3 linked regions of the Luteibacter rhizovicinus DSM 16549 genome follow. The protein of the gene in region 1 interacts with the protein of each later gene in a pairwise test. Links are inferred from orthologs where the notes say so. Each region holds a gene or a part of one and is shown on either strand. Other genes may lie near its edges. The genes, in order: dnaE, dnaQ and BJI69_RS18995.

Region 1 (4,240 bases):
AACCGAAAACATCATCGTGCACGAAGTGCCGCGCGCCGAAGCCGGCAAGTGGCTGTTCGACCGGGCTGCCGAGGGCTTCTCGATCGACGCCAAGCTGTTCGCCGGGCTGTGGTTCATCGATCACCCCGAAGCGCACATGCGCTAATCAAATACATGTGGGAGCCGATTCATCGGCGAATAATGAATAAACCCGCTGCGCAGCAGCGCCTCCTTCAGGTTGCTGGCCTCGGTCCTCATCGGAGGAAGCCAGCAGGTGCCAGTAATCTGGCCCGCTGCCGCGGGATCGCCGCTAAAGCGGCTCCCACAGGTAGGGTCCATGGGTGGGGTAACCGCAATGTCAATTCTTGCTGACAACCCCCACCCCGGTTAGCCTTCCCTCTGCTTCACCCGGCGCCGCCCATGTCTGTTCGCTTTGCCCATCTTCACCTGCACAGCGAGTACTCGCTGGTCGATTCGACCATCCGCATCAAGCAGCTGGTCGCTGCCTGCGTGCGTACCGGCATGCCTGCCGTCGCACTGACCGATGAGAACAACCTCTTCGGCCTGGTCAAGTTCTACAAGCAGTGCACGGCAGCGGGCATCAAGCCCATCGCCGGCTGCGACGTCTGGGTATCGAGTCCGGACGATCCGCGCCCCTGGCGCCTGACCCTGATGTGCCAGGACCGCGACGGTTACCTCAACCTGTCGCGCCTGGTCTCCCGTGCGTGGCGTGAAGGCCAGGGCACCGGTCGCGCGCTCGTCGACGCTACCTGGATGCACCCCGAGAGCGTGCGCGGCCTGATTGCCGTGGTTGGGCGGGAAAGCGAGCTCGCACGTGTCGCCCTCGGCGCCGGCCTGCCCGCCGCCGGCCTCCGTCTGGAATCGCTGCGCCGCCTGTTCCCCGATCGCCTCTACCTCGAGCTGACCCGTACCGGTCGCCAGCACGAGGAAGACTGGGTGCGTGCCGCCATGGCCCTCGCCGGCGATTACGAGCTGCCGGTCATCGCCAGCAACGACGTGCGCTTTCTCGAGCGCGAGGGTTTCGAATCCCACGAAGCCCGCACCTGTATCAACCAGGGTCGCGTGCTCGCCGATCCGAAGCGTCCGCACGATTACAGCGAGGAGCAATACTTCAAGAGTGCCGAGGAGATGGAAGCGCTCTTCGCCGACATTCCCGAAGCCCTCGAGAACACGGTCGAACTGGCCAAGCGCTGCAACCTCGAACTGACCTTCGGCGAATACTTCCTGCCGAACTTCCCGGTGCCCGAAGGCCACACGCTCGACACCTTCATTCGTGCCCAGGCCCAGGCCGGCCTCGAAGAACGCCTCGCCGTGCATCCGCTCGCCGCGGGAAAGACGCGCGAGGACTACCAGGCGCGCCTGGACCGCGAAGTCGACGTCATCATCGGCATGGGCTTTCCCGGCTACTTCCTGATCGTGGCCGACTTCATCGGCTGGGGTAAGGACAACGGTATTCCGGTCGGTCCGGGCCGCGGTTCCGGTGCGGGTTCACTCGTCGCCTGGGTGCTCAAGATCACCGATCTGGATCCGCTCCAGTTCGAGTTGCTGTTTGAGCGCTTCCTCAATCCCGAACGCGTGTCGATGCCCGACTTCGACATCGACTTCTGCATGGATCGCCGCGACGAGGTGATCGACTATGTCGCGCGCAAATACGGCCGCGACCACGTCAGCCAGATCATCACCTACGGCTCGATGGCGGCGAAGGCCGTGCTTCGCGACTCCGGTCGCGTGCTCGGCATGGGCTACGGCCAGGTGGATCGCCTTGCCAAGCTCATTCCGAACCGCCCTCTCGACCTCACACTGGGCGACGCGCTCGGCCGCACCGAGAAGTCGAAGAAAGAGCCGGACCGCATCGTCAAGGAATTCTGCGATGTCTATGAGCAGGAGGAAGAACCGCGCCAGCTGATCGACCTCGCGCTCAGCCTCGAAGGCCTCACGCGAAATGCCGGCAAGCACGCAGGCGGCGTCGTCATCGCTCCCACGCCGCTGACCGACTTCGCGCCGCTCTACTGCGAAGCGAGCGGCGAAGGCGTCGTCACGCAATACGACAAGGACGATGTCGAAGCGGTCGGCCTGGTGAAGTTCGACTTCCTCGGCCTGCGCACGCTGACGATCATCGACTGGGCCGTCAAGGCGATCAACAAGCGTCGCGCGAAGGAAGGCACCGAAGCACTGGTGATCGAAGCCTTGCCGCTGGATGATCCCAAGGTCTACGACCTGCTGAAGAAGGCGCAGACCGTCGCCGTCTTCCAGCTCGAGTCGCGCGGCATGCAGGGCATGCTCAAGGATGCCCAGGCCGATCGCTTCGAAGACATCATCGCCCTGGTGGCCCTGTACCGCCCCGGCCCGATGGACCTGATCCCCAGCTTCTGCGCGCGTAAGCATGGCCGCGAAGCGGTGGAGTATCCGGATCCGCGCGTCGAGCCCATCCTGAAAGAGACCTACGGCATCATGGTCTATCAGGAGCAGGTGATGCAGATGGCGCAGATCGTCGGCGGTTACACGCTCGGCGGCGCCGATCTGTTGCGCCGTGCGATGGGTAAGAAAAAAGCCGAGGAGATGGTCAAGCATCGCGCCACCTTCCGCGAAGGCGCGGCGAAGGATGGCATCGATTCGATCAAGGCCGATGCGATCTTCGACCTCATGGAGAAGTTCGCCGGCTACGGCTTCAACAAGTCGCATGCCGCGGCTTATGCGCTGGTGTCCTACCAGACCGCCTGGCTGAAGGCGCACTACCCCGCCGAGTTCATGGCCGCGACGATCTCGTCGGACATGGACAACACCGAGAAGGCGGTCACCTTCCTCGAAGAAACCCGCACCATCGGCATCAAGGTGCTACCGCCGGACGTCAACGCCTCGGACTGGATGTTCGAAGCGGTGGAGCCGAAGGTCGTGCGCTACGGCCTCGGCGCGATCAAGGGCGTGGGCCAGGGCATCTGCGAGGAGATCGTCGCCGAGCGCAAGGCGAAGGGCCCGTACCGGGGTCTCGTCGACTTCTGCCAGCGCGTCGGCTCGAACAAGCTCAACAAGCGCACGATGGAGGCGCTGGTACAGTCCGGCGCGCTCGACGGACTCGGCGAGAACCGCGCCACCCTCGTCATGCACCTGCCCGAAGCGATGCGCGCCGCCGACCAGGAAGCGAAGAACCGCGCTTCCGGCCAGGTCGATATCTTCGGCAACGCCTTTGGCGCGGCGGAAACGCCGAGCATCATCGAACTCTCCGGCGCCGTGCCGGAATGGCCGCTCGAACAGCTGTTGCAGGGTGAGCACGATACGCTCGGCCATTACCTGTCCGGCCATCCGACCGACCCATGGAAGGGCGAGCTCGCCCAGTTGTCGAGCTGCCCGATCGGCGAGATCCCTCAGCGCTACCAGCCGCCCAAACCACGTCGCAACGACGACGATGAAAACGCCAGCCGTTTCCGTCGTGGCCCGGAAACGCCGTGGACGGTAGCCGGCATGGTGGTGGGCATGCGCAAGCGCGGTGACAGCGATGCCTTCGTACAGATCGAAGACGCCACCGGCCTGCTGGAAACGAGCTTTTTCCGCGAAGTATTCACCGAGGCGGCACCCCTGCTTACGCGGGGCACCCTCATCGTCGTCGAGGGTGGCCTGCGTATCGACGACTTCGCCGGCGGGTATCAATTGCGTGCGCGCAAGGCCTATGCCTTGTCCGATGCCATGGAACACTTCGGCCGCCTGCTGACGCTGCGACTCAACGGCATCGGTCCGGATTTTCCACAGCACCTGCGTCAGGCCCTCATGGCGTATCGCGGCGGCCGCACGCCGCTGATGCTCTCGGGCTACCGCAACGACACCGGCCAGGCCAGCTTCGAACTGGGCGAGGCCTGGCGGGTACGTGCCCTGCCCGACCTGATGCGCACACTGCGCGCCTTGCCGGGAGTATTGGGCACCGAGTTGCGACTGGTGCGGCCGGCCGACTAAGCCGTTCCGATCAGAGCACGTCCACGTCGGTGTTCTGGACGAGCGCGACGTCGTCCACCTGCACGGTCGTGTGCGCGCCGCCTTCGTTCTCGATTTCCAGCAGCACGTGTGCCGGGGCGGCGTAAGGGCGACCCTGCACGCTCAATGCCACGGTGCTCCATTCCTCCGCCTGCGCCGTGCTGGTGATGTGACCCAGGACAACCCTGCCAGCACCCTGGTCGGTGCTCATCGAGAGCGTGGCGCGTACCTGCGCCTGATCGTGCTCGGCGCGGACGCGAAAGCGCACGGCATAGAC
Region 2 (3,148 bases), 2.0 Mb from region 1 along the record:
ATTGCTATGCGCTTGATACGTGCTGCACCCGACGAGCGCACCAACTAGCGCGATGCCAATAAGAAGCTTCATATTGTCCCCTGCCGCTGTCCCTGCCACCGAAGGCTTCGTCAGAGTATTCACCTATCGAGCCATCGACGCCACCGAGCGAGACTGGGCCCGTTCGTCGGCAATAAAAAAGGGGTCACGCTTTTGGCGTGACCCCTTAGTACAGCTGGCGGAGAGGGTGGGATTCGAACCCACGGTTGGCTTTCACCAACGCCTGATTTCGAGTCAGGTACATTCGACCACTCTGCCACCTCTCCGTGAACGGTCGACGGCAGGGCTTTCGCTCTGCCGGGCCCGCAATGATAGTGGGTCTCTCTTGCCGTGACAACAGACTTTTGATGGGGCATTCTGCCGGTGCATTCCGGCGCCGTGGCGCCCTTCCCCGCTTCCAAGGCCACCATGATCGAGTTCGGACACGGCACGCATACGGGTCTTCGCCGCACGCGTAACGAGGACACCTATTACGCCGACGCCGGGCTGGGGTTGTTCCTGGTCGTGGACGGCATGGGCGGCCATAAGCATGGCGAGGTGGCGTCGGCCACGGCGCGCGACGGCGTGGTGGCCCAGGTCACCGCCGGCCAGTCGCTGGTGGACGCGATCCAGCGGGTGAACGAGGCGCTGATCGCCCGCTCCAGCGGGCTCTCCGAGTCCCGGCCGATGGGCACGACGATCGCCGCCGTACGGCTGGTCGGGCGCTCCTACGAGGCCGCCTGGGTCGGCGACAGTCGCATCTACATCTGGGACGGCGAACTCAAGCGCCTCTCGCACGATCATTCCATCGTGGAAGCCCTGGTCGAGGCCGGTGACCTGACCGAGGCGCAGGCGCGGACGCATCCCCAGCGCAGCGTGCTCACCCAGGCCCTGGGCATCACCTCGCCAGACCAGCTCCATATCGGCCTGGCCAGGGGCGAACTGCCCTATGGCGCACGGCTGCTGCTGTGCACGGATGGCCTTACCGACGAAGTGGACGACGCGCGCATCGGCGCCATCGTCTCGCGAACGGATATCGCGGCGCAGGAAAGCGTGGACCATCTCCTGCTGGAAGCCCTCTCGGGCAGCGCGCGCGACAACATCACGGCGATCCTGCTGCGTTCGGCGGCCTGAGCGGCCGCCACGCGTCAGTGGACCGTTTCGGACGTTTCCATCTTCCGCCAGATGCTCTGCCCACCGGCTGACTTGTCCAGCGCTTCGAGGCGCTTGGCATGCCGTGCGAGTTCTTCCGGATCGGCGTGGCGCACCAGCGGACGACGCTTGATCACGATGTCCTGCAGCACACTGGTCCGGCCGCGCTCGTCGTTGGCATCGAAGGCGAACTCGAGACCGCCCTGACCCGTGGTCATCGCGACGTAGACGTCCGCGAGCAGCTGCGCATCGAGCAGGCCACCGTGGAGGTCGCGCTTGGTGTTGTCCACGCCCAGACGCTTGCACAACGCGTCGAGGCTGTTGCGCTGTCCGGGATACATCTGGCGCGCCATCAGCAACGTATCGAGCACCGTCGCGTAATCGGAAATCTGCCCGTAATGCTCCCCTGCCCGCTTCAGCTCGGCATTGAGGAAGCCGACGTCGAACGCCGCGTTATGGATGATCAACTCGGCGCCGCGGATGAAATCGAGAAACTCGTCCACCTTCTCGATAAACAGCGGCTTGTCGACCAGGTGTTCGTCCTTGATACCCGTGACCTTGCTCGCCTCTTCGTCGATGGCGCGCTGCGGGTTGAGGTACGTATGGAAGTGGCTGCCCGTGGGACGGCGACCGATCATCTCGACCGCACCGATTTCCACGAGGCGATGACCGAGGTGCGCTTCGAGGCCGGTGGTTTCGGTATCGAGAACGATCTGCCTCATGCCACGGTCCCCTTCGACTTGAAGATGATGGCCTGGTCGCGCGCGGCGACGTCCACGCGCTCGTTCTCGACATGGCCGGCATGTCCCTTCACCCATTCCCAGGTGACGGTATGCGCGGCCGCGGCTTCGTCCAGGCGGATCCACAGGTCCTGGTTCTTCACCGGCTTCTTGTCGGCGGTCTTCCAGCCGTTACGGCGCCACTTCGGCACCCACTCCTGCACACCTTGCATGACGTACTTGGAGTCGGTCATCAGGTGCACATGGCAGCGACGGGTCAGCGCTTCGAGCGCCGAGATCGCGCCCATCATTTCCATGCGGTTGTTGGTGGTGTCGGCTTCGCCGCCGGCGAGCATCTTCTCGATGCCCTTGGCTCTCAGCAGGGCGGCCCAGCCGCCAGGGCCGGGATTACCCAGACAGGCGCCATCGGTGAAGACTTCAACGGTGTCGGTGGTGATTTCGGTCAAGAGATGGACTCACGTGCGTTGCGACGGGCGCCAGACGCGAGCGTGCCGGGCATGGGTGCCTCGACCGCCGCGGTGCGGGCGCGCAAGGGTACCGCTGCCGGCCGTTTTTTGCGCGCTATGAGCATGTATCCGCCGCCGACCATGGACTCGCCGACGGGCGAGCCGCCCGCCCGCGGCCAGGCACTGCCCAACCGGCGCGGCATGGACAGCTCGAAATCGTCGCGAACCAGCCGCTGACTCCACCACCACGGCCAGGTCAGGCGCGGCCGGGTGCCACGGGCCTGCCGGGCCACCCAGGGCGACCACAGGCCGACGGGGTGGATACCGGTGATGGCGAGCATGCCGCCGGGCGCCAGGACGCGGATCGCTTCGTCGAGGAGATTGTCCTGGCGCGCCGTGGTTTCGAGGGCGTGCCGAAGCAGCACCACGCCGAAGGCGTCATCGGCGAACGGCAGGGCTTCCAGGCCGCTCGCGCAGACATCGCCGCCCAGGTGCGGCCCCGCGACCCGTACGGTCGCCCAGTGGCCCAGCAGGGGCAAGGCCGGTGGGTCGGCCTGGAGGGAGGCGGTGAGGTGCAGGCCGTGCTCCCCGGTACACCGGGTCAGCAGGGGCGAGAGGACACGGGCCTCGTCGGCCAGCAGCTTGCCGATCTGCGGCGACGCATAGATGTCGGGGGCCAGGGTGGGCATAGGTGACCAGTGTAGTGATCTTGAATGCCCCCCGCATGCGTTAACGAGCTTCTAACGAGTGGGATATACCCGGCTGATATAGTCCGGCCGCCCCGTCCTACTG
Region 3 (3,090 bases), 1.4 Mb from region 1 along the record:
GGTATCCCCAAGTCCCGCCTCAGCAAGCGTATCGCCCAGCTCGAGGATCGCCTCGGGGTCCGGCTGCTGCAGCGGACGACGCGCCGTTTCGTCGTCACTGAGATCGGCGAACGCTTCTACGCGCACTGCCGCGCCGTGCTGGAAGAGGCGCGCGCCGCGCAGGACGCCGTGGACGAGTTGCGCACCGAGCCCCGTGGCATCGTCCGGGTGAGTTGCCCGGTCTCGCTTGCCCAGAACGTCCTTGGTCCGATGTTGCCGGCCTTCCTGCTCGAGCATCCCAAGGTGCAGGTGCGTGTCACCGCGACCAATCGCCGTGTCGACGTCATCGGCGAGGCCTTCGACGTGGCGATCCGCGTGCGCGAGAAGCTCGATACGGACGCCACCCTGGTTCTGCGCAGCATCGGCTTTGCGCGCAACCTGCTGGTCGCCAGCCCGAAATTCCTCGATAGCAACGGACGCCCGAAGACGCTGGACGAACTGGCGGCGCTGCCCGCCCTGTCCATGTACGAGCACGAAGGCGCCCAGGTCTGGGAGCTGGTCGATTCCAACGGCAAGAAGGCGGCGGTCGAGGTCAAGCCGCGCCTGGTCAGTGGCGATTTCACGGTGCTGATCGCCGCTGCCGTGCAATGTTGCGGTGTCGCGCTGTTGCCCGAGGATTATTGCGGCCCGTTGATCTCCAGCGGTCAGCTGGAGTGGGTCCTGCCCGAATACACCACGGCCCAGGGCACCCTCCACTTCGTCTATCCGAGCCGCCGGGGCTTGCTGCCGGCCATCCGCAGCTTCGTCGACTTCCTTGCCGATCGCCTGCCCAAGGCGCAGGCCGAGTTTCACAAGGACTGCGACAAGGTCGCTGCCGACCCCAGCAAGGCAGCAGCGATCACCATGGCCCGCATGTTAGGATCGAGCCCTTCGGCCACGTTTGGCCGTCCAAACGAGTAAGGATGTTCGATGCAGCTCGAAACCAAGCTTCCCAAGGTCGGCACGACCATCTTCAGCGTCATGAGCCAGCTTGCGCTGGAACACAAGGCGGTCAACCTGGGCCAGGGTTTTCCTGATTTCGAGCCGCCGGCGCCGTTGCGCGAAGCGATCACGCGAGCCATGGCCGAGGGCAAGAACCAGTACGCCCCGGGCATCGGCATCCCCAAGCTGCGCGAACAGATCGCCGCGAAAACCGAGCGCCTGTACGGCCATCGGGTGAGTCCGGACACCGAGGTCACGGTCACCTCCGGTGCGACCGAAGCCTTGTTCTCCGCCATCGCCGCCGTGGTGAGGGCAGGGGAGGAAGTCATCGTTTTCGACCCTTGCTACGACAGCTACGAGCCCGCGATCGAACTGCAGGGCGCGACCGCGGTGCATATTCCGCTGACGCTGCCCACCTTTGCGATCGACTGGCAGCGCGTACGCGACGCCGTGACGCCGAAGACGCGCATGATCCTGATCAATTCGCCGCACAACCCGTCCGGTGCCGTGCTGTCGCGTGCGGATCTGGATGAGCTCGCCGCCATCGTGCGCGACACCAGCATCGTGGTGCTGTCCGACGAGGTCTACGAGCACATCGTGTTCGACGGCGCGGAGCACCAGAGCGTGCTGCGTCATGAGGAACTGGCCACGCGCAGCATCGTGGTTTCGTCGTTCGGCAAGACCTATCACTGCACCGGCTGGAAGGTCGGTTACGCCATCGCGCCCAAGGCGCTCACGGCCGAGTTCCGCAAGGTGCACCAGTACCTGACCTTCTGCACGTTCAATCCCGCGCAGTGGGCGTTCGCCGAATTCCTCGAGTCGACGCCGGAGCATTACCTTGAATTGCCCGCGTTCTACCAGGCCAAGCGTGACCGCTTCCGTAAGCTGATCGCGCCGTCGCGGTTGAAGCTGCTCGACGTTCCGGGCGGCTATTTCCAGCTCGTCGACTACAGCGCGATCCGCGATCTGGACGATATCAACTTCAGCGAGTGGCTCGTCCGCGAAGGCGGCGTCGCCGCGATTCCGCTGAGCCCGTTCTACGAAAGCGCGCCGGACACGCGGCTGGTCCGGCTGTGCTTCGCCAAGAACGACGCCACCATGGAAGCCGCCGCGGAGCTGCTGTGCAAACTCTGACCGTTTCCCTCATCCAGGGCGCGACGCGCTGGCACGACGCTGCCGGCAATCGCGATTACTACGGCAAGCTGGTGCGTCGTGCTGCGCCCAGCGATCTCATCGTGCTGCCGGAAACCTTCCTCTCGGGCTTCACCAACGATACGTTGGCAAATGCCGAAACGATGGACGGCATCAGCGTGGCCTGGATGCGCGAGCTGGCCACCGAAGTGAACACCACGCTCACCGGCAGCCTCGTCATTCGCGAAGGCGACACGGTATTCAATCGGTTGCTGTGGGCCTCGCCGGACGGTTCGCTGGCGTATTACGACAAGCGCCACCTGTTCCGCATGGCCGGCGAGCACACCCGCTACGGCGGCGGCACCGAGCGGCTCATCGTCGAGCTGAAGGGTTGGCGCATCCTGCCGCAGGTCTGCTACGACCTGCGCTTCCCGGTATGGCTGCGCAATGGCCGCCGCGAGGAAGCCGCTGGCGGCATGGATTACGACCTGGCCCTGTTCGTGGCCAACTGGCCGGCGCCGCGCCGTCATCCGTGGCGCACCTTGCTGCGTGCGCGTGCGATCGAGAACCTCGCCTATGTCATCGGGGTTAACCGTGTCGGCGTGGACGGCAACGACCTGCCGTATGCGGGCGACAGCGCGGTGATCGATCCGGTGGGCGAGGCGCTGGTGGAACTGGGTACGCAGGAGCAGGTCGTCACGGTCGTGCTGGATCCCGCGCCGCTGAAGGTCCACCGCGACCGCTTCCCGGCATGGATGGACGCCGATCGCTTCGCGCTAGACACCTCCGCCTGATCCTTGCTCTTGTGGGAGCCGATTCATCGGCGATTGTGGGAGCCGATTCATCGGCGATCCCGCGGCAGCGGGCCAGGGTGCTGCTAGCACCCAATCGCCGATAAATCGGCTCCCACAAAGGCCGGTATTACTTGGCGGGCTCGAAAGGCACCGCAGGGCCGGCTTTCACGCTGTTGCGCCACGCGGCCAGCTTGGCCTCGATCCC

What was found.
Region 2: the proteins of dnaE (region 1) and dnaQ interact in binary tests that used the Escherichia coli proteins (3 or more experiments, as listed by UniProt). The link is inferred for Luteibacter rhizovicinus DSM 16549 from one-to-one orthologs.
Region 3: the proteins of dnaE (region 1) and BJI69_RS18995 interact in binary tests that used the Escherichia coli proteins (3 or more experiments, as listed by UniProt). The link is inferred for Luteibacter rhizovicinus DSM 16549 from one-to-one orthologs.

What each region holds. Positions count from the first base shown.
Region 1 is NZ_CP017480.1:2,800,273-2,804,512, reverse strand. What follows is about bases 54-4,145. They hold dnaE (DNA polymerase III subunit alpha), read left to right. Parts: upstream 54-399; coding sequence 400-3,945; downstream 3,946-4,145. Other genes in these bases: BJI69_RS12685 (hypothetical protein), read right to left, coding at 3,956-4,145; BJI69_RS12695 (NUDIX hydrolase), read left to right, coding at 54-145. Outside these bases: more of BJI69_RS12695, read left to right, coding at 1-53; more of BJI69_RS12685, read right to left, coding at 4,146-4,240. UniProt on the Escherichia coli protein: DNA polymerase III is a complex, multichain enzyme responsible for most of the replicative synthesis in bacteria. This DNA polymerase also exhibits 3' to 5' exonuclease activity. The alpha chain is the DNA polymerase catalytic subunit.
Region 2 is NZ_CP017480.1:4,758,709-4,761,856, forward strand. Bases 30-3,029 are described here. They hold dnaQ (DNA polymerase III subunit epsilon), read right to left. Parts: upstream 1,893-3,029; coding sequence 1,167-1,892; downstream 30-1,166. Other genes in these bases: BJI69_RS21815 (hypothetical protein), read right to left, coding at 30-72; BJI69_RS21825 (PP2C family protein-serine/threonine phosphatase), read left to right, coding at 448-1,152; rnhA (ribonuclease HI), read right to left, coding at 1,889-2,356; BJI69_RS21840 (methyltransferase domain-containing protein), read right to left, coding at 2,353-3,029. Also shown: more of BJI69_RS21815, read right to left, coding at 1-29; more of BJI69_RS21840, read right to left, coding at 3,030-3,045. UniProt on the Escherichia coli protein: DNA polymerase III is a complex, multichain enzyme responsible for most of the replicative synthesis in bacteria. The epsilon subunit contain the editing function and is a proofreading 3'-5' exonuclease.
Region 3 is NZ_CP017480.1:4,161,137-4,164,226, reverse strand. The notes cover bases 80-3,021. They hold BJI69_RS18995 (pyridoxal phosphate-dependent aminotransferase), read left to right. Parts: upstream 80-948; coding sequence 949-2,094; downstream 2,095-3,021. Other genes in these bases: BJI69_RS18985 (C13 family peptidase), read right to left, coding at 3,013-3,021; BJI69_RS18990 (amidohydrolase), read left to right, coding at 2,082-2,885; BJI69_RS19000 (LysR substrate-binding domain-containing protein), read left to right, coding at 80-939. In the rest of the region: more of BJI69_RS19000, read left to right, coding at 1-79; more of BJI69_RS18985, read right to left, coding at 3,022-3,090. UniProt on the Escherichia coli protein: Shows aminotransferase activity with methionine and histidine as substrates, and to a lesser extent also with phenylalanine.